DNA from 3 places in the Sphingobium wenxiniae genome. Region 1 is predicted to be linked to each of the others. Evidence: riboswitches for the same ligand, from Rfam matches in the RefSeq annotation. Region 1 holds a riboswitch; each other region holds the start of a gene.
The links. Region 1 has a riboswitch for cobalamin ahead of ATN00_RS04675 (TonB-dependent receptor). Riboswitches for the same ligand answer to the same signal wherever they lie in the genome.
Positions count from the first base shown of each region.

Region 2: another riboswitch for cobalamin. It lies ahead of ATN00_RS19250 (TonB-dependent receptor plug domain-containing protein); the one in region 1 lies ahead of ATN00_RS04675 (TonB-dependent receptor).
Region 3: another riboswitch for cobalamin. It lies ahead of ATN00_RS02400 (TonB-dependent receptor plug domain-containing protein); the one in region 1 lies ahead of ATN00_RS04675 (TonB-dependent receptor).

Region 1 is NZ_CP013264.1:914,763-920,643, reverse strand. It holds gene ATN00_RS04680 (peptidase) at 1-570, opposite strand, end outside; gene ATN00_RS04675 (TonB-dependent receptor) at 516-2,657, opposite strand; cobalamin riboswitch at 2,831-3,066, opposite strand; gene ATN00_RS04670 (hypothetical protein) at 3,095-3,274, opposite strand; gene ATN00_RS04665 (PepSY-associated TM helix domain-containing protein) at 3,592-4,656, shown strand; gene ATN00_RS04660 (ATP-grasp domain-containing protein) at 4,749-5,881, opposite strand, start outside.
Region 2 is NZ_CP013264.1:3,935,638-3,941,518, forward strand. It holds gene ATN00_RS19240 (FecCD family ABC transporter permease) at 1-18, opposite strand, end outside; gene ATN00_RS19245 (ABC transporter substrate-binding protein) at 57-875, shown strand; gene ATN00_RS19250 (TonB-dependent receptor plug domain-containing protein) at 912-2,765, opposite strand; cobalamin riboswitch at 2,943-3,175, opposite strand; gene ATN00_RS19255 (tetratricopeptide repeat protein) at 3,385-3,903, opposite strand; gene ATN00_RS19260 (RsmB/NOP family class I SAM-dependent RNA methyltransferase) at 3,981-5,156, opposite strand; gene guaB (IMP dehydrogenase) at 5,169-5,881, opposite strand, start outside.
Region 3 is NZ_CP013264.1:458,360-464,240, forward strand. It holds gene cobW (cobalamin biosynthesis protein CobW) at 1-460, opposite strand, end outside; gene ATN00_RS02400 (TonB-dependent receptor plug domain-containing protein) at 671-2,656, opposite strand; cobalamin riboswitch at 2,836-3,083, opposite strand; gene ATN00_RS22740 (histidine phosphatase family protein) at 3,168-3,677, opposite strand; gene ATN00_RS02405 (CbtB domain-containing protein) at 3,933-4,160, shown strand; gene ATN00_RS02410 (CbtA family protein) at 4,277-5,011, shown strand; gene ATN00_RS02415 (SDR family NAD(P)-dependent oxidoreductase) at 5,416-5,881, shown strand, end outside.

The DNA.
Region 1 (5,881 bases):
GGCCTGGACGGTCCATTGATCGACGGAAATCGGCGTGATCGCTGCCACGGGTCCGTCGATCCCGACATTGCGCCCGAATTGCGCCCCGACCTTGCCGAGGTCTTCGCGGGACAGCGGCGCCAGCAGCGCGCCGGACCCCAGATCATAGCTCTGCGGTGTGGCGCGCATCTGCCAGATCGCGCGTCCATCATTCTTTTCAGGCACGACTCGCAGCACGGGCTTGCCTGCGGCCATCTCGAGGCGGGCGGAGGCCAGACCGGTGTCAGGTGGCAGGGCGATCCGTGCCAGGCTGCCGCCGGCCGGCAAGTGCAGGGGAGACAAGCCCCGCACCTGCTCGGCCGGCAGCAGCCGGGGGTAGTCGACATAGAGCATCACGAACCCGGTGAGGCACCACAGCGTCATCAGCGTACCGACGATGACGCCCGTCCAGCGGTGCAGGACGAGCAGCGCCCAGAGCAGCCTGCCTCGGCTGCGTGGGCGTGGCGCCGCCACGGGTTTCGTGACGCCGTGCATCGTCAGTACCGGGCGCTGATCGAAAAATCGATCGAGCGTGGCCGGCCGAGCAGCCATTGCTCGTCATTGTAGGTGGTGGTCGCGTAATCCTTGTCGAACAGGTTGTAGACCCGCAGGTTGGCCGCGACATTCTTCGTCACGGCGAACGAAACGCCGCCATCCACTACGGCGTAGCCGGGCACGCGGAACTGGTTGGCGTTGTCGGAATAGGTTTTCCCGACGTAGCGCAGGCCAAGGCGGGTCTGGAACCGCGGGGTGACGTCGTAACGCAACCAGAGATTGGCGGTCGTCTCGGGCACACCCGGCGGGGTCTTGCCATTGTATGACGTGCCGCCACTCAGGAACTCGTCGAAACGCGCGTCGAGGATCGTGCCGTTGGCATCGATCCCGAAGCCCCCCGGAAGGTCCAGCGTCAGCGAAGCCTCCAGTCCTTTCGCCGAACGCTGTCCAACCTGATCCTGCCTTGGTGGAAGGCTGCCCGGAACCGTGGCGAGCAGGTTCTTCTTCACGATCCGGTAGGCCGCGAAGGTCGCCAAGCCGCGGCCGCCGAGGAAGCTGGCCTTGATGCCCGCCTCAATCTGGTCGCCCGTGGTGTTCTTGAACGCGGCCTGCCCGATGGAGAAGGTGATCAGCGAACCGAGCGGATCGACCGCCGTCGCATACTGACCGTAGAGCGATAGTGCAGGGCTCGGTTGGTAAACCGCTCCCACCCGCCAGGTGACGTTGTGCAGCGTCTTGTCGAGTCGCAACGTCTCGGTCGCCACGCCGGCGGTATCGTAGCTGTTGACGTAGCGTTTGACGTTGGCGTGGTCGTAGTTGATCCCGACCGACACCGACAATTGGTCGCTGAGCGTCAGGCGGTCTTCCGCGAAGAAGGAATATTGCCGCGTCCGGCTGCGATGCTGGGGCCGCACACCGAACGTGTTGTAATAGAGACCCGGGTCAAACACGAATGGATCGACCGGATCGGCGAAGCCGGCCGGCGCCGGATCAGAATCGAAATCGTTCGCGTGCCTGAAACTGATTGCGTTGACGTCGAAGCCAACCAGCACCTCGTTCTTCAGGCCACCCCATTCGCTGCGGATCGTGACGTCGGCCTGATTGCCGATCTGCGTCTGATCGTGATCGATGCCGAAGAAGTCGAACCGGTCGATCTTCCCCGTGGCGCCGTTCCAGAAATAGCTTTCGAGATTGCGCCACTTGCGATGCGTGGTCAGACGGTAGGCGGTATTGCGGACGCTGATGGAATCGCTCGGCGTCCATTCCACCCGGATCGTCGTCCGGTTGTCCTTGAAGCGCATCAGCGCGTCGGTGACGTTGTAGTTCCGGCGCTTGTTGCGATCATCGATCCTGCCATTGATCAGCGGTGTGCCGAAATAGAGCATCGGCTCCTGGTCGCTGTAATCGTCGGACAGGGTGATGGTCAGCCTATCGCTGGGGCGCAGCTGTACCGAGCCGGATATGGCCAACCCCTTCGAATTCCCGCGATCGACCCAGCCGTCCGACTGTGTGCGGCTGATGTCGAAACGATAGGCGGTCAGCTCGTTGACCGGCCCACCGACACCGGCGGCGATGCGCCAGCTATTCTGGGAACCGAAACCGGCTTCTGCTTCGAACTCGGTGCGGGTAGTGTTCGGCTTTTTGGAGATGACGTTGACGGCGCCACCGATCGCGCCTTGCCCATAGAGGACCGAAGCAGGCCCGCGCAGCACTTCGATCCGGTCGACAGTCCAGGGGTCGGTCGGAAACGTCACGGTGCCCGCGCCGGGATAGAGGCGAACACCGTCATAGAGCTGCATGACGGAGCCGGGTCCGCTAAAGCCCCGCGCGGCAAGACCGGTGCCCCCGTTGCCCGGATTGGCCACCGAGCTGATGCCCGTCGCGCGCGTGACGGCATCGACGATCGACAGGTCACCGCGTGCGCGGATAACATCGCCCGACAGCGTCTCGACGCTGGCCGGCGTCTCAAGGATGGTCAGGCCCAGACGGCTGCCCGTCTGCGTAGGAGCGTTGGCATCGCCGGTGCGAGTGCCCAGCACGAGGATATCGGACTTGTCGGCTGCCTCCGATGCATCTTCGGCATGAGCAAAGGCAGGCAAAAGGAGCGCGGCGAGCGCGGTGCTGGAAAGGATGGTCTTGATCACGAAATAGTCCTCCGGCGTCTTGCGACATGGCCGGGGCAAACCCGCGTGAACGGGCGGCACGCGCGGCGGCCGGACGCCATGGGCGGCCGACGCACGTCTCCGATGCGGCCCCAGCCGCTTGTTCGTCGCTCAGACGGAGTTCACCGTGCCGCGGCCATCCCCTGGACCAAGGCAAGAGCGACCAGACGCCGGCAGGTCTCCTGGCTCGCGGGTCACAGCTTGATGCACGCCTTCCCAGGCCTCGCATGATTTAGCGTCCGGCCCAGTGGCTGCCCCTTCAAGGAGGAGCGATGTGCATCGCGCTATCCGCTTACAGTTGCAGGGACAGCCGCGGATTTGGAGGAAACCCCTCCGCACCGCATTCCCGATTAAGCCCCTTTCGGGGGGCACCGGCGCGATCAATGAAAGCCGGAATAGTCCAACTCTCGCCGCAGCGCCTAGTCGAAGTGAACGGAAAAGCCAACAACCCATGCCGCGTGTTTGGCGAAGGGCTGGCCCTTCACATGGGGCAAGTGATGATAGTCGCGCTGGAACTTGCCTCGGAGCATCTTGTGCTGCCCGAACGGGGATGAGCCGAATCGGCGGTCACCGCCTCCGCCCAGCACAAGATGCTTCATCGCGCTCGATCCAGAAATCGCGTGAGACATAATCCTGCCAAAAGAACAGCCTTCCCCGCTGCTCCTCGATTATCTGAACCGCCCGTCATCCGCCGGCGAGGCTACATGACGATGACACTCGCATCCAGCCGGACGCCCGTGCGGCTCGCTTAAGCGGGATAGATGTAGCTGGCTGGGCCTTTGCGACCGTGCAACGGCAAGCGCCGCATCATTTTGATAATGATTTGCACAAGCAAGATAGTTTCAGTACTTTACTCGGGCGCTAAGCGGCGAAGGCCCGCAAAGCCACTTCACCCGCAGATCGCATTCACTTCATGATGACGCTTATCGATACATTGCATCGCTGGACTGGAGGTCTCGTTGGCCTGCTGCTGGCGATGCTTGGCCTGTCCGGCGCAATTCTCGTTCACAAGGATGCGTGGGTAGTGCTTCCCCATGCAACCGACGCGCAAATGCAAGGCACTGCGCATCTGGCTGAATTCACGCAGCGGATCATGGATGATCCCACAACCCGGCCCGAATCCATCCTCTTCGCAACCAGGGGTTTCGGGCTGGATCGGCTGACCTACAAGGGCGGCGCGGGCGCCTATCTCGATCAGAACGGCGGACTCGTGACGCGATGGACCAGCCAGTGGGAACGGCCGGAGATCTGGTTGTTCGACTTCCATCACCATCTCTTCGCCGGTGATTGGGGGGAAGTCATCATCGGCGTCGCCGCCATCTGCGGCCTGTTCTTCGTAGTGACTGGCGCGCTTCTATGGTTGCGGACACGCAAGACGTTCTCATTTCGCCTGTGGCCGGCGCGCATGAGCCGGCCGGCAATCATGCGGCATCACCGCGATCTCGGCATCGTGATGGCGCCGCTGCTGGTTCTGTCACTCGTCACCGGAGTGGTACTGGTATTCCGGCCAATGGCTGCGCTGCTCTTCGGGCCTGGCGCTCCCGTGCAAATCGACCGTTCGCTGGCCGAACCACCGCCACGCACGGGAAAGATCGCCGAGCGGTTAAATTGGTCGGCGATGATCGAAATGGGGCGACAGCGCTTTCCGGAAGCCGAGGTTCGCAGCCTCACTCTGCCACGTAGCGGCAACGGTCTCATCACCCTGCGCATGCGAAGCCCGGAAGAATGGCTGCCGAACGGGCGCACGACATTGTGGTTCGCGGCGGACAGCGGCGCGCTGGTGGCCACGCGCGATGCCAAGCATCTGCCACCTGAGGCACGCGGATATAATCTTCTCTATCCGCTTCATGCGGCCAAGGTTGGAGGATTTCTGTACCGGCTCGTGATGACGCTGTCTGGGCTGTCCCTGGCATTGTTGGGAACGCTAGCCGTGTGGGTTTTCTGGTTCAGGCGCCTTGTGTCGCCCCGTGGCTCCGGCTGAAGAAGCGCGTTCACTCGACTTCGGGGCGCTCACGGCGCGCGGTCTTGTTCTGCCAAGGCCGCCACCGTGAAGCACATCACGATTCACGATAACTAACCTTCGGGATCAATATCCCAAACCAGCGCTGCGCTCGCCTCCTTCAACGCATTCTCCAGCATGGCGTTGTCAGGCGCACTTACGCTCAGAGCGCCCAGATAGTCCTTGTTGGAGTTCGTTACGGCCACATGTTCGCCAAGGCTACGGAGCGAACGATATTCGACGCGCAATTCGTTATCCCTGCGAAGAAAACCCCCTGGCGCCGAGGCAATCCGTCCCGACCTGTCGGCTGGAAAATATCGGATCGTGGCTGCCCTGCCTGCCAAAGGGGTCGCACCGAGTTGCTCGCCGAGATGAAGGCGTAGAATTTTTTCGAACAGCGCGAGGTCGAGGGTGTGCTCCAGCATGAACTCCATATGGTCGCCGACCGTCCGGTAGTTGATTTCAATGAGTCGTGGCCCCTTTTCCGTCAGCACGAACTCGGTGTGGCAGGATCCGAAGCCGACCCCAACCGCCTTGATCTGACGTAGCACCTCGGCCCTCTGGGAAGGGGTGAGCCAGTTGCCCCAGCGTCCCTCCATCTCGACGAAATTTGGCGGCGGCCCCAACGCGACATGAAATCCCCCAAGAACGAGGATGTCCGCTCCATCGCCCAAGGTTTCGAGCGTGTAGAGTTCCCCCGCGATATATTCCTCGATCAGCATGGCGCGGCCTGCTTCCATGCTCCAGACATGCCGGCTGTGCGAGACGAGCGCGTCCTCGTTCTCGCACAACCGCACGAGTTGGCTACCAACGCCTTCGCGAGGTTTGAGCACGCAAGGAAAGGGAATCGCGGAAAGACGAGCGATTTCGTCTTCGTTCGTCACCACAGCGTGCCACAGCAGATCCACCCCCTGATCTTGTAAGCATTCGCGCATCGCTGCCTTGTTTTTGGCCCGGTAGGTGACTTTCCAGCCCTTGCCGGGCAGCCCAAAATAATCCGCCGCCAGTGCGGTGCTGGTTTGCAGATGATCGCTGTTCGAGAAGATGGCGGCGGGCCGCTCGGCATGGCGGCTGATTTCGCTGATGACCGCGACCGGATTGAACACATCGCATTCGATGATGCTGTCAGGATAGGCCGGCCGGTCGTCGGTTGAGAAGTAGTGTCGATGTGCTTCCGCCTGGTCGGTAAGCAGGGTCACGCTGAGGC
Region 2 (5,881 bases), 1.1 Mb from region 1:
GCGGCGGCGCGCGGTCATCCCTTGCGCCCCCGTCCCGCGCTGCTAGGGGCAAATATATGCAGTGGATGAAATTCCTGGGAGCCATTGCGGCGTTTGGCCTGATCGGCGCGGCCGCTGCCCCCGGCGTGCCGCGCAGGATCGTGTCGCTGAATGTCTGCGCCGATCAATATGTGCTGGCGCTTGCCGATCCGGGGCAGATTGCCGCCCTCAGCAGCAATGCGCGTAACGCGGAGCTGTCGGCCGCCGCCGCGCAGGCGCGCCCCTTCCGCAGCCTGCGCCGTCCATCCGAGGAGGTGATGGCGATCGCGCCGGACCTGCTGCTGGGCTTTCCGCTGGGCGACACCGTCGCGGGCGCGCCGCCCGGACGATGGAATATAGTGGGCCTGGAAACCGCGGACAGCTATCCGATGGTGATGGAGCAGATCCGGCGGACCGCCAAAGCGGTGGGACACCCGGAACGCGGCGAGGCGCTGATCGCGCGCATGAACCGCGACCTCGCCGCGCTGCCGCGGCCCCAGCGCAGCGGCGTCGCGGCCTATTATCAGCGGCGCGGCTATATGACCGGCACCGGCACGCTGGTCGATGACCTGATGCGGCGCGCGGGCCTCACCAACCTTGCCAGCAAGCTGGGAAAGCCTGCTTTGGCGCAGATTCCCCTTGAGCAGATGATCGCCGCACGCCCCGACTGGCTGATCGTCGAAAGCGGCAGCGAACAGGTGGTCGATCAGGGGACGGAGATGCTGCACCATCCGATCCTGAAAGACATCCCCCGCATCCGCGTGCCGCAGGCGTGGACGGTCTGCGGCGGCCCCGCCTATGTGCTGGCCGCGCGCAGCATCGTGGCGCAGATCAACGCCGCGCCCCGCCGCCGGTAGGGGACGGACGCTCACGCCCGCCCCTTTTCCGCGCGATCAGAAGCGGACACGCACGCCGCCATAGGCCGACCGGCCGTAGACCCCATAGCCATAGGCCGTGGCGTATTCCTGATCCGACAGATTGTCGATCCGGCCATATATCTCCAGATGCTCGCCGATCGGGAAGGATGCGCGCAGGCCGACAATGGCATAGCCGTCCAGTTGCACCCTGTTCCGGCTCGCGTCCAGGTCGAAACTGTCGCCCACCATAGTGATCGTCGCGCCGGTGCTGAGGCCGAAGGGCCACGCATAATCCGCCGACACGCTGACCGCATTGGCGGCGCGGCGCAGCAGGCGCTTGCCTTCATCCACGCTGCCAGGCGACCGGTCTCGCGCGTCGATATAGCTATATGAACCGGTGAGAATGAGCGCATCGACCGGCTTCAATGTCAGCGTCGCCTCCACACCCTTGGCGCGGGTGCGGTCGAGATTGCCATAGAGGAAGCTGTTATTGTCATAGTTGATCTGGTTGCGCGTATCGCGGCGGAAAGCGGTGACCGACAGCATCGCCCGCCCATCGTCCAGGCTCTGGTCAAAGCCGATATCGTAGCTTTTGGACCTTTCCGGCTTCAGGTCCGCGTTGCCGCTGAACATATCGTAAAGCTGATAGAGGGAAGGCGCCTTGAACCCTTCGCCATAGCTCAGGCGGAAATTGGTCGCGCCATGGTTGGGCGTATAATTGGCGTTCGCGCCAAAGGTTGTCGCGCCGCCGAACTGGCTGTGATCGTCATGACGCACGCCGCCGGTGACAGACAGCCCCGCGACCGGCTTCACGATGGCCAGGGCATAGACGCTGTCGATATTCGCCTTCGCACTGGATGTGTCGCCGAAGCCGAAGAAATCATAATCGGGCCGCTCATGCTCATAGCCGAAGACCAGCTTCGCCTGATCGACCGGCGCATAGACGCCTTCATATTCGAAGCGCAGGTTGGTGCCGCTATAGCCATAGTCGGGGTCCGTGCCGCGCACGAAATAATAGTCGCGGTCGTTGCGGAACCAGGTGACCGCCGTCCGATTGGTCAGCTTGCCGTCGAGCAGAGCGAGATTGATGCCGGCATAGCCGACATATTGGTCCGATTTGCTGATGTCAGCGCTGTCGGCGGGTGCGCCGAAGAAGCTGTCATAATCGAGATCGGCATGAATATAATAGCCGCGCAGGTCGAGGCTGAGCGTATCGGTGAAGCTGAGCTTGAGCTTCGCATTGGCGGCAATGTTCTTGTAGCCGTCCTTTTCCGTGGCGCCAAAGGAGCGCGCTGCCGAGGAAATGCCATCGGTACGGAAATAGGCCATGCCCACGCCGCCCGAAGCGATGCCGCTGGTGCCAGACACATCGGCCTTGGCGTTCAGCGTATCGCTATAACCATAATCGACCGAGGCATTGGCGGCATAGCCTTCAGCGGGCGTGCCCGTCATCACATTGACCACGCCGCCAATCGCCTGACTGCCATAGACGACAGAGTTGGAACCGCGCAGCACTTCGATCCGGCGGATATTACCGACCAGCAGATGGCCGAAATCATAGCCGTCGCCAATTCCGCTGGGATCATTGACCTTCACGCCGTCGATCAGCACCAGCGTCTGCGTTGTTTCCGCGCCGCGCAGCGACACGCCCGTCGCCGCGCCGGTCGTGCCCGAACGATTGAAACGCACACCCGGCGTCGTCATCAGCAAATCCGTCACATCGACCGCCTGCCGCGTGCGGATGGTGTCGGCGTCGATCACGCTGATCGCCTGCCCCACCTCGTCCCGCGGCTGTTCAATGCCCGATGCGGTGACGACAATATCGTCATCCTGCGCCAACGCAGGCGTGGCCGCCAGCAATGCCATGAGCGGCAATCCCGATTTCAACATTTTTTCGTCTCTTCCCTGAGCGTCCTTGCGACTTTCAGGGCCGGGGACTCCGCGCGCGCGGTCGACACGCGCGACAGGCCGACGCCGGTTCCCGCCACGCGCACCGATGCGGCCCCGGCCGCTTGGCAGCGTCGCTCAGACGGAAAACCGTGCCATGGCCTATCCCTGGACCAGGGCAAGAGCGACCGGGCGCTGGCAGGTCTCCTGGCTCGCGGGTCATAGCAGCGATGCGCCAGCCTTCCCGGACATGCGTCCAGTGGCCGGTCCCCTTCCCGCCCCTTTGCAGGAATGTGGGACCAATACGCATCGCGCTCACCGCTTACAGTTGCAGGGACAGCCGCGGAATAAGAGGGCGAACCCTCCGCACCGCATTCCCTTTTCAGCCCCGTGGGGCACCAGCGCGATCATGTCCGCCGCGCTTGAAGCGCCCCGGACGCCGCCGCCCATAGGGCAAGCCGTCCCTTATGCCAAGCGAATCAAGTGAGAGGCCAAAGGAAATGGCGGATTTGGGTGGATTGCGGACTGTCCGCTATTCCCATCTCCGTTCGCCCTGAGCGAAGGGGGAAGGTCCGCAAATGGCCGCAACCTGCCGCCCCAATATGCGGCCGCCAGAACCCGGTCAGGGCGTTTCGGTCGGCACGACTTTGGGTGCGGGCACGTCTTCCTTGGCGCTCAGCACCGCGGCGGGCGGTCCCTTTTCAATCGCGGCAACAAGCGGCCCCACGCCCGCGCAATCGGCGCGGCACAGCTTTTGCGCCTGCGCCAGATTTTCCTTCGCCTTGGCGATGGCGCCCTTTTCCACCATGGCTTCGCCCTGACCCACCAGCGCACCGACATCCGCCGGGTCCAGCAGCAACGCTTCATTGTACAGGCGGATGGCCTTGCCCTGCAGCCCCTGCGCCCGCGCCACCTGCGCCAGTTCGATATAAGCGGCGCGATTGCGCGGATCGACGGCCAGCGCGCTTTCCAGCGCATCGTTCGCGCCTTCCAGATTGCCCGCCTTGCGCGCGGTTTCGCCCGCACGCTGCCATTCAATCGAGCGCGGATCGATCTGCGCGTCGGGCCGCTGGGTCATGCCCGCGCTGGATACGGTCGTCAGCACGACGGCAAGGGCAATCGAGGCAGGGGTAAAACGCATCAATGTCTCCAGCCATGTTTCAGGCGTTGCTTTCGGCCAAGTGTCGCCATTTTGCGGGCGCTTGTCCATTGTCTCTTTCATGGCCCGCGGCGCAGCCGGGCGAAGTAGAAACCGTCCGTCCCGTCATGCCCCGGCGTCAGCAGCCAGCCCGGACCGTGCGCCCGCCCCAATGGCAAGTCGATGGCGTCCGCGATCCAGCCATCATGCCGTTGCAGGAATGTCTCCACCTGACCCCGCCCCTCCCTGTCCGTCAGCGCACAGGTGGCATAGACCAGCGCGCCGCCCGGCGCCAGCAGCGGCGCGGCGAAATCGAGGATGCGGGCCTGTTCCTGCACCAGCCTGTCGAGCCGGGCGGGAGTCAGTCGCCAGCGCGCCTCCGGGTTGCGCCGCCATGTGCCCGTGCCGGAACAGGGCGCATCGACCAACACGGCATCGGCCCGGCCATGCAGGCTTTCCAGCGCGCGCGCTTCATGTCCCTGATCGAGCAGGAGCGTCTGGATGAATGTCGCGCCTGCGCGCTCGGCGCGGGGAGACAGGCGGGCAAGGCGGGAGCGGATGGTGTCGGCGGCGATCAGCGTGCCCTTGCCCTCCATGGCGACGGCCAGCGCCAGCGTCTTTCCGCCCGCACCGGCGCACAGGTCGATGACCGTCTGGCCGGGCCGCGCCTCGCAAGCAATGGCGATAAGTTGGCTGCCCGCATCCTGCACTTCGACGAGACCACGCTGCCACGGCTCGCTCTTTTCGACTGGCGCGCCTTCGGGCAGGCGCAGCGCATCGGACACGCCGGGAACTGGCATCGCGTCGGGCAGGAGCGGCAGGGCATCCTCCAACGCGCCTCTCAGCCGGTTGACGCGCAAATCGACCGGCGCGCGGCCCAGCAACGCGTCCTGCTCGACAGGCGCGGCTAGCAAGGGGGCGATCCAAGCGGGGATGATGCCCGGCTCGGCGCCTGTTTCACCTGGCTCGATTGGCGCGGGAGCATGGACCGATCCGTCGAACAGGGCGGCGATCTCCGGGCACTCATGGGCGATGCCGATCATAGCGGCGCGGCCGCTTTCCGGGCGTTCGGCGACACGACGGATCGCGTCATAGACATGATCGCGCACCGCCCGGCGGTCACGCGATCCGGCATAGCGCCGCTCCTTGAAATAGCGGGCGATCAGCGTGTCCGCTGCGGGCCCGCCATCGCGCGCGGAGGCGATGATGGCGTCGAGCAGTTCGATGGCGGCCTGAACGCGGGCGGAAGGCGTCATGCCGCGCCGTCCTCAGCGCGTCGGATAATTGGGCGCTTCCCGCGTGATCGTCACATCATGGACGTGGCTTTCCGACAGGCCTGCATTGGTGATCTGCACGAAGCGGGCGCGCTCCTGCAAATCCTTGATCGTGCGGCTGCCGGTATAGCCCATCGCCGCTTTCACACCGCCGACAAGCTGGTGGATCACGTCCTTGGCCGGGCCTTTGAAAGGCACCTGGCCTTCAATGCCTTCAGGCACCAGCTTCATCTGGTCCTTGATGTCCGCCTGGAAATAACGGTCCGCGCTACCCCGCGCCATCGCGCCGACGCTGCCCATGCCGCGGTAACTCTTATAGGCGCGGCCCTGATAGAGGAAGGTTTCGCCTGGCGCTTCGGCCGTTCCGGCCAGCAGCGATCCCACCATGACGCAGCCCGCGCCCGCCGCCAGCGCCTTCGCCACGTCGCCCGACGTGCGAAGGCCGCCGTCGGCGATCACCGGCACGCCGTGCTTGGCGGCGGCTTCGGCGGAGTCCATGATGGCGGTGAGCTGCGGCACGCCGACGCCCGCGACGACGCGGGTGGTGCAGATGGAACCGGGACCGATGCCGACCTTCACGCAGTCCGCGCCCGCGCCGATCAGTGCGCGGGTCGCTTCGGCGGTGGCGACATTGCCCGCAACGACCTGAACATGGTTGGACATTTTTTTGACCGCCTCGACCGCGACCGCGACCTGCTTGCTGTGGC
Region 3 (5,881 bases), 460 kb from region 1:
CAGCGCGGGCGAGGGCCAGTGCCGTTTCGTCGGTCGCGAACCGGCCGGCGGCGACGGCATCGGCGTCGATGAGCGCCACCACGCCGTCCACGGTCGCGCGAGTTCGGATGTCGGGCCATTGGAAAGCCTTCACCAGCGGCTTGGGCAATGCGAGACCCGATGTTTCGATGATGATATGTTCGGGCGGGCTGGGCCGGTCGAGCAGCTTTTGCATGGTCGGAAGAAAATCGTCGGCGACGGTGCAGCAGATGCAGCCATTGGCCAGCTCTACAATGTCATCCTCCGGGCAGGCTTCCTCATTGCAGCCGCGCAGCAATTCGCCATCGACCCCGACATCGCCAAACTCATTGACGATCAGCGCCAGCCTGCGGCCCTTCGCATTCTGGAGGAGATGGTGGATGAGCGTGGTCTTGCCCGCGCCCAGAAAACCGGTGATGACCGTGGTGGGTATCTTGCTCAAGCATTCGCTCCTTGTTGGATGGGGGCATGGGTGACGGTGGATTTGCCGCTCGCGTCTCCTCCTGCCGCGCTCGGCCCGGGAATTGCGCCCGGCCTTGCGAACGCCATCCCTGTGACAAAGGTTACCGCAGCGGGAAGTGGCGGGACGCCGCTGCCCCGCAATAAGCGGGACCAGCGATGGAGGAAGAGAAACGAGCGGAGCATTGCAGCGTTAGAAACTCAGGCCGTAACTGACCCGGAGCGTCCGGGGCACGCCGCGCAGGAAATAAAGAAAGCGCCCGCCCGCATCGGCGGGAGCCGATCCCAAACCGCGCGTCGCATATTCTTTGCCGGTGGCGTTTTCCACATTCACGCCGAAGCGATGCCGCCGCGCCGCGCCGTCGACATAAAGATGCGCGCCGATGTCGAGGGTCGCGTAATTGCCATAGTTCTGGCGCGGGAAGCCAAAGGGCGAGGAATAGGCGTCGCCGACCCAGTTCACCGCGACATTGGCGCCGAAGGGCAGGTCTTCCGGCGCATAGGCAATAGCGCCCTTGGCATATTGCCGGGGCGTTCTGTCGCGCTGGGTTGTCGAATCTCCGTCGCGAGCCCGGGTATAGGTATAGCTCGCATTGATATGCCAGGTCTGCGCCAGCGTCGCGTCGATCTGGAACTCGGCGCCGCGCACCTTCACGCGGGTATCGACATTGATGAACGTGCCATTGGGAAAGGCTGGATCACCATAATATGTGTCGATGAGGTTCGTGATCCTGCGCTGGAAATAGGTCGTCTTCCAGTAGAGCGCACCACCCGCCAGCGGAAAAACTCCACCTACGGTCAGATTGATGTTCAGGCTCTGCTCCGGCCTCAGGTTCGGATTGCCGATCTCACAGCACGGGTCGATGCCATAGAGCGACGATGCATCAGGCAGGATGAAGGATGTGCCGCCAATGCCCTCGACATAGAGGGTGTCGCTGATGTCGAAACGGCCGCTGACGTTCCAGATCGTCTTCTTCGCACCGCCGCTTTCATTATAGCGCGCTCCAGCCGCGATCCGGCCTCGGTCACTGATTTCATCGGTGGTACGGACCTGAAGGATGCCGGCATGCACCTGTTCGCTGGTCTTGCCGATCAGCAACACGTCGTCGCGGCCGTTGAAATTCTGGAAATCATAGCCGATCAGATATTCAAGGCCGCGATGCGGATGCAGTTTTACGACCGCGCTGCCGCCATAGTCCTGATAGCCCCAGAAGGTGCCAGCCGGATAAACCACGATCGGCGGCCCGGCTGGAATGGGATTGAGTATCTGGACATAGGCCGTTTTCCAGTCGTGAAAATAGCCCTTGAGGAAGAACTGGATCGTGTCGCTTCCGGTATAATCGAGGCGAGCGCTCGCAATCTCTTCATTGCGGTCGTTGCGGCTTGTGTTGACGCGCGAGGCGCTCAGATTGTCGAGTTTCGCTTCCGTGTGCTGATATTGCAGGTTGAGACGCAGGTCTGGCGTGAAATCGAACTGATATTTGCCGCCTACCGACCACAGGCGATAGCCGCGCTTCCGGTCGGTCGCGCTGGGCTGCATGACGCTGTAGGGGCGATACCCTTCCGCCTGGTTGCGGGAGGCATAGACCACGAACTTGTGATCGCCGATGCTGCCCCGCGCATAGCCGTCGAGATTGACGCCGGAGCGACTGTCGACGCTGCCATTCACCTGTCCGTTGAAGGCATCGGTGAAGCCGCGCGTCACGACATTGATGACGCCAGCCGCCGCCTGCGTGCCGTAGAAGAGGCTCTCGCCACCCTTCAGCACCTCGATGCGCTCGATCATGCTGGCGGGCAGCGTGTCGTTGGGCGAGGTGCTGCCATAAAGCCGGTTGTTCAGGCGGATGCCGTCGGCCGTCCACAGCACGTCCTGCGTGCGCGACCCCTGGAGTGAGATATCGACATAGCTGAACGGCCCGGAACCCGGCATGATATAGAGACCCGGCACCGTCTGCAGCGCGCGCGCAACATCGACATATCCGCCGTCGCGCACCTGCTTGTCCGTAACAGTCTCGATATCGCTGCCATAGCGGGACAGTTGCTGGGGCAGCAGCTCTTCCAGGCTCTTGCCAATAACGACGATGCCGCCCGCATCGTCGCTGGTTTCGGCCTGCGCCAGTGTCGCGGTGAAAGAAAGAACCGCGGCAAAAGCCAGCCGCGATAGGATGATATCATTCAAGACAGTCCCCCGTCGGCGTCCAATCGACGTTGGACAGGGGCGTGCCGTTCACGAACGGTCGGCACGCGCGGCGACCGGACGCCAATGGGCGGCCGACGCACGTCTCCGATGCGGCCCCTGCCGCGCGTTCGTCGCTCAGACGGAGTTCACCGTGCCACGGCCATCCCCTGGGCCAGGGCAAGAGCGACCAGACGCCGGCAGGTCTCCTGGCTCATGGGTCATCGCTTGATGCACGGCCTTCCCAGGCCTCGCATGACTTAGCGTCCGGCCCAGTGGCTGGCGGTTCGAGTCGTTAGCCCGTCCGCACATGTACATCGCACTCGCCACTTACAGTTGCAGGGACAGCCGCGGCATTGGATGGATGTATCCATCCGCACCGCATTCCCTTTTAAGGCCTCTCACAAGGCCACCAGCGCGATCATTGTCCCCGATTCCAGCCGGAGCCTTCCGCAAGGACGCGCAGCCAATATGCCAGATGCAGGCGGATCGCAAGCGCCACGGATACGGACAGTCAAAGGGGACGGAGCGCCTGAAGCCGCCAGCCACGGTTGAACGACAGGGTGACACTGGAAAGCGGCGCGATATCTATTCGCAATAATGCCTGCTGCGGCAGGTCGAGCGCAACGCCGATCGCGACCCTGATGACCATGGGATGGGTGATCGCGAGCACATCTCCGTCGATGCCATCCATCCATACCCCGACCCTCGACAAAAGCACTGCCATCGTTTCGCCGCCCGGCACGCCCGGTGCCGGATCGGCAAGCCAGCGAGCGAAGGCGCCTGGATCACGCGCGTGAATGTCCGCGAAGCTGCGTCCTGCCCAGTCGCCATGATCGATGTCCCGCAGTGCCGGCTCGACCTGCGCGGCCACTCCCAAAAGATCGGCCGTCTGTTGCGCCGCAGCCATCGGACTCGTGACGATAGTTCTGGGGGTTGGGCGGGGCAGGCGCAATCCAGCGGTCGCACGCGATCCTCCTTCATCGACGGCTTCGCCGGGCGCCGGAAAACCGCCTTCGCGCATAGATGGCGTCGCCGCGTGGCAGAGCAGGTTCAGGCGCTTGATCAGTCGATCCTCCCGGGGGACGTTGACGCTGCGCCCGGTTCCATCCTATGTCGTGCGGGCAAGGTCGAGGAAGAAGCCGGTGAGATTCCGGCACGGTCGCGCCACTGTTATCGTCCGTTGCCCATCTCTGTCGAGAGGGGGCGGGTGAAAGTCAGACCTTCCTCGGGCGAACGGACACCGGCGGGACGCGAAAATCCCGAAAGGAGCATCATCATGGCCACCACGACGCTATTTGCCGAAGACATCTTCATCCCCCTGCAGGGCGGCAGCACCATACCACTGCGCGAAATCCTGCCCTGGGCGATATTCGGTACGCTGCTGGCGCTGATCTTCCTCTATTTCGTCAGCACCGAACAAGGCGCCTTTTCGTTGTTCAAGGGCATGTATGTGCACGAATTCGTGCATGACGGTCGGCATCTTTTGGGCTTTCCCTGCCACTAGAGCGGTTTGCGATCCGACTGCATCAGATCGGCCGCATCTATTCCCTATTTTACCGCGATTTCCTGACCAGCGATCGATTCCGATCGCCTGGGCATCGCTTTGAGGCGGAATTCGTCATGAGCAGAAGCCTTCTCATCCGCGGCATGATCGCGGGAATCATCGCAGCCGTGCTTGTCGCCCTGTTCGCCCGCGCCTTCGCTGAGCCATCGATCGATCTGGCCATAGGGTTCGAAACTGCCCACGAACATATGGCGCATGCGGACATGGCGAGCATGAGCGTGCCGGAAGAAGCTGAGCTGGTCAGCCGCGCGACACAGAAAGGCCTGGGCCTCCTGACGGCGATAACGCTTTACGGCGCGGCAGTAGGGGGTATTTTCTCACTCGTCTTCGCTGCCGCCTACGGCCGTATCGGCATGATCGGGCCACGCACCCTGTCCCTGTTGCTCGCCATCGCGGCATTTTTTGCCGTCGCCCTGGTGCCCGCGCTCAAATATCCACCGACGCCGCCAGCGGTGGGCCTGCATGAAACGGTCGGCTTTCGTACCGCAGCTTTTTTTGCAGCAATCGGACTGTCGTTGGCAGCTCTCGCCATCGCCTTCAGCCTTGGGCGTGGCCTTGCCGAAAAATTCGGAGGCTTCAACGGCAGCATCGGCGCCGTCGTCATTTATATCGTGACGGTTTTCATAGCCCAGGCCGTTTTGCCGGAGATCAACGAGGTGCCCAATGATTTCCCGGCGACCGTGCTATGGGACTTCCGGGTCGCCTCCATAGCCATGCAAGGGGTTCTTTGGTCGATCATCGGGGTGGGCTTTGGCATGATGGCGGAATCTGTGCTGCGGAAAGAACAATGACCCGCGGCGGCCATCGAGGCCCATTCTTCCGCCTTTGATCCCGAAGGCCATATCCAGCATCCGCGCCCGGCAGTTCGACGAGCCGGGTCCGGCATGTCATGCCGCATCCAGCGCAAGGTCATGGGAGCATCTGCTGCCTGTTCTCAGCATCCGGTCAGCGACCGCACGGCATTTCATAAATGCGATACTCAGAAAGCAAAAATACCACCAATATGCACTATTGAGTATGTTGCAGATTATCTTCATACTTCCCCAAAGCCATGCCGCGACCTTTTACTGGCATGATCGGCAGGGGCATCGACCATATTGAATGACGATCCGAACACGGACGGCTGGTGGATGTCGGTAAAGCACAAGGAACACCGCGCAAAAGGCGATCTGCAAGTGGACTGGAGAGGAAAAGCATGAACCGTTTGGCAAACAAGGTGGCGGTCGTCACCGGATCGGGCGGCATCGGTGAGGCCAGCGCCCGGCGTCTTGCGGCCGAGGGCGCTCAGGTCGTCATAGGCGACGTCAACACCGCCAGCGCGAACAAGGTCGCCCAAAGCATTGTTGCAGATGGCGGCAAGGCAACCGCGCTCCACCTTGATCTTGCCGAGGAATCGAGCATCATCGCCTTCTTCGCCGCGATTGAGGCTGAGCATGGTCGGTTGGATGTCCTGCACAATAATGCGGCTGATACCCGCGGCGAGCAGATGGCGCTGGATATGGGCATAACCGCCATGCCGGCGGACATTTGGGATCGCGCATTTCTGGTGAATACGCGCGGCACCATGCTGATGATAAAGCACGGCATACCGCTGATGCTCAAAAATGGCGGCGGGTCGATCATCAACACCAGTTCGGGCGCCGCGCTGCGCGGGGATCTCT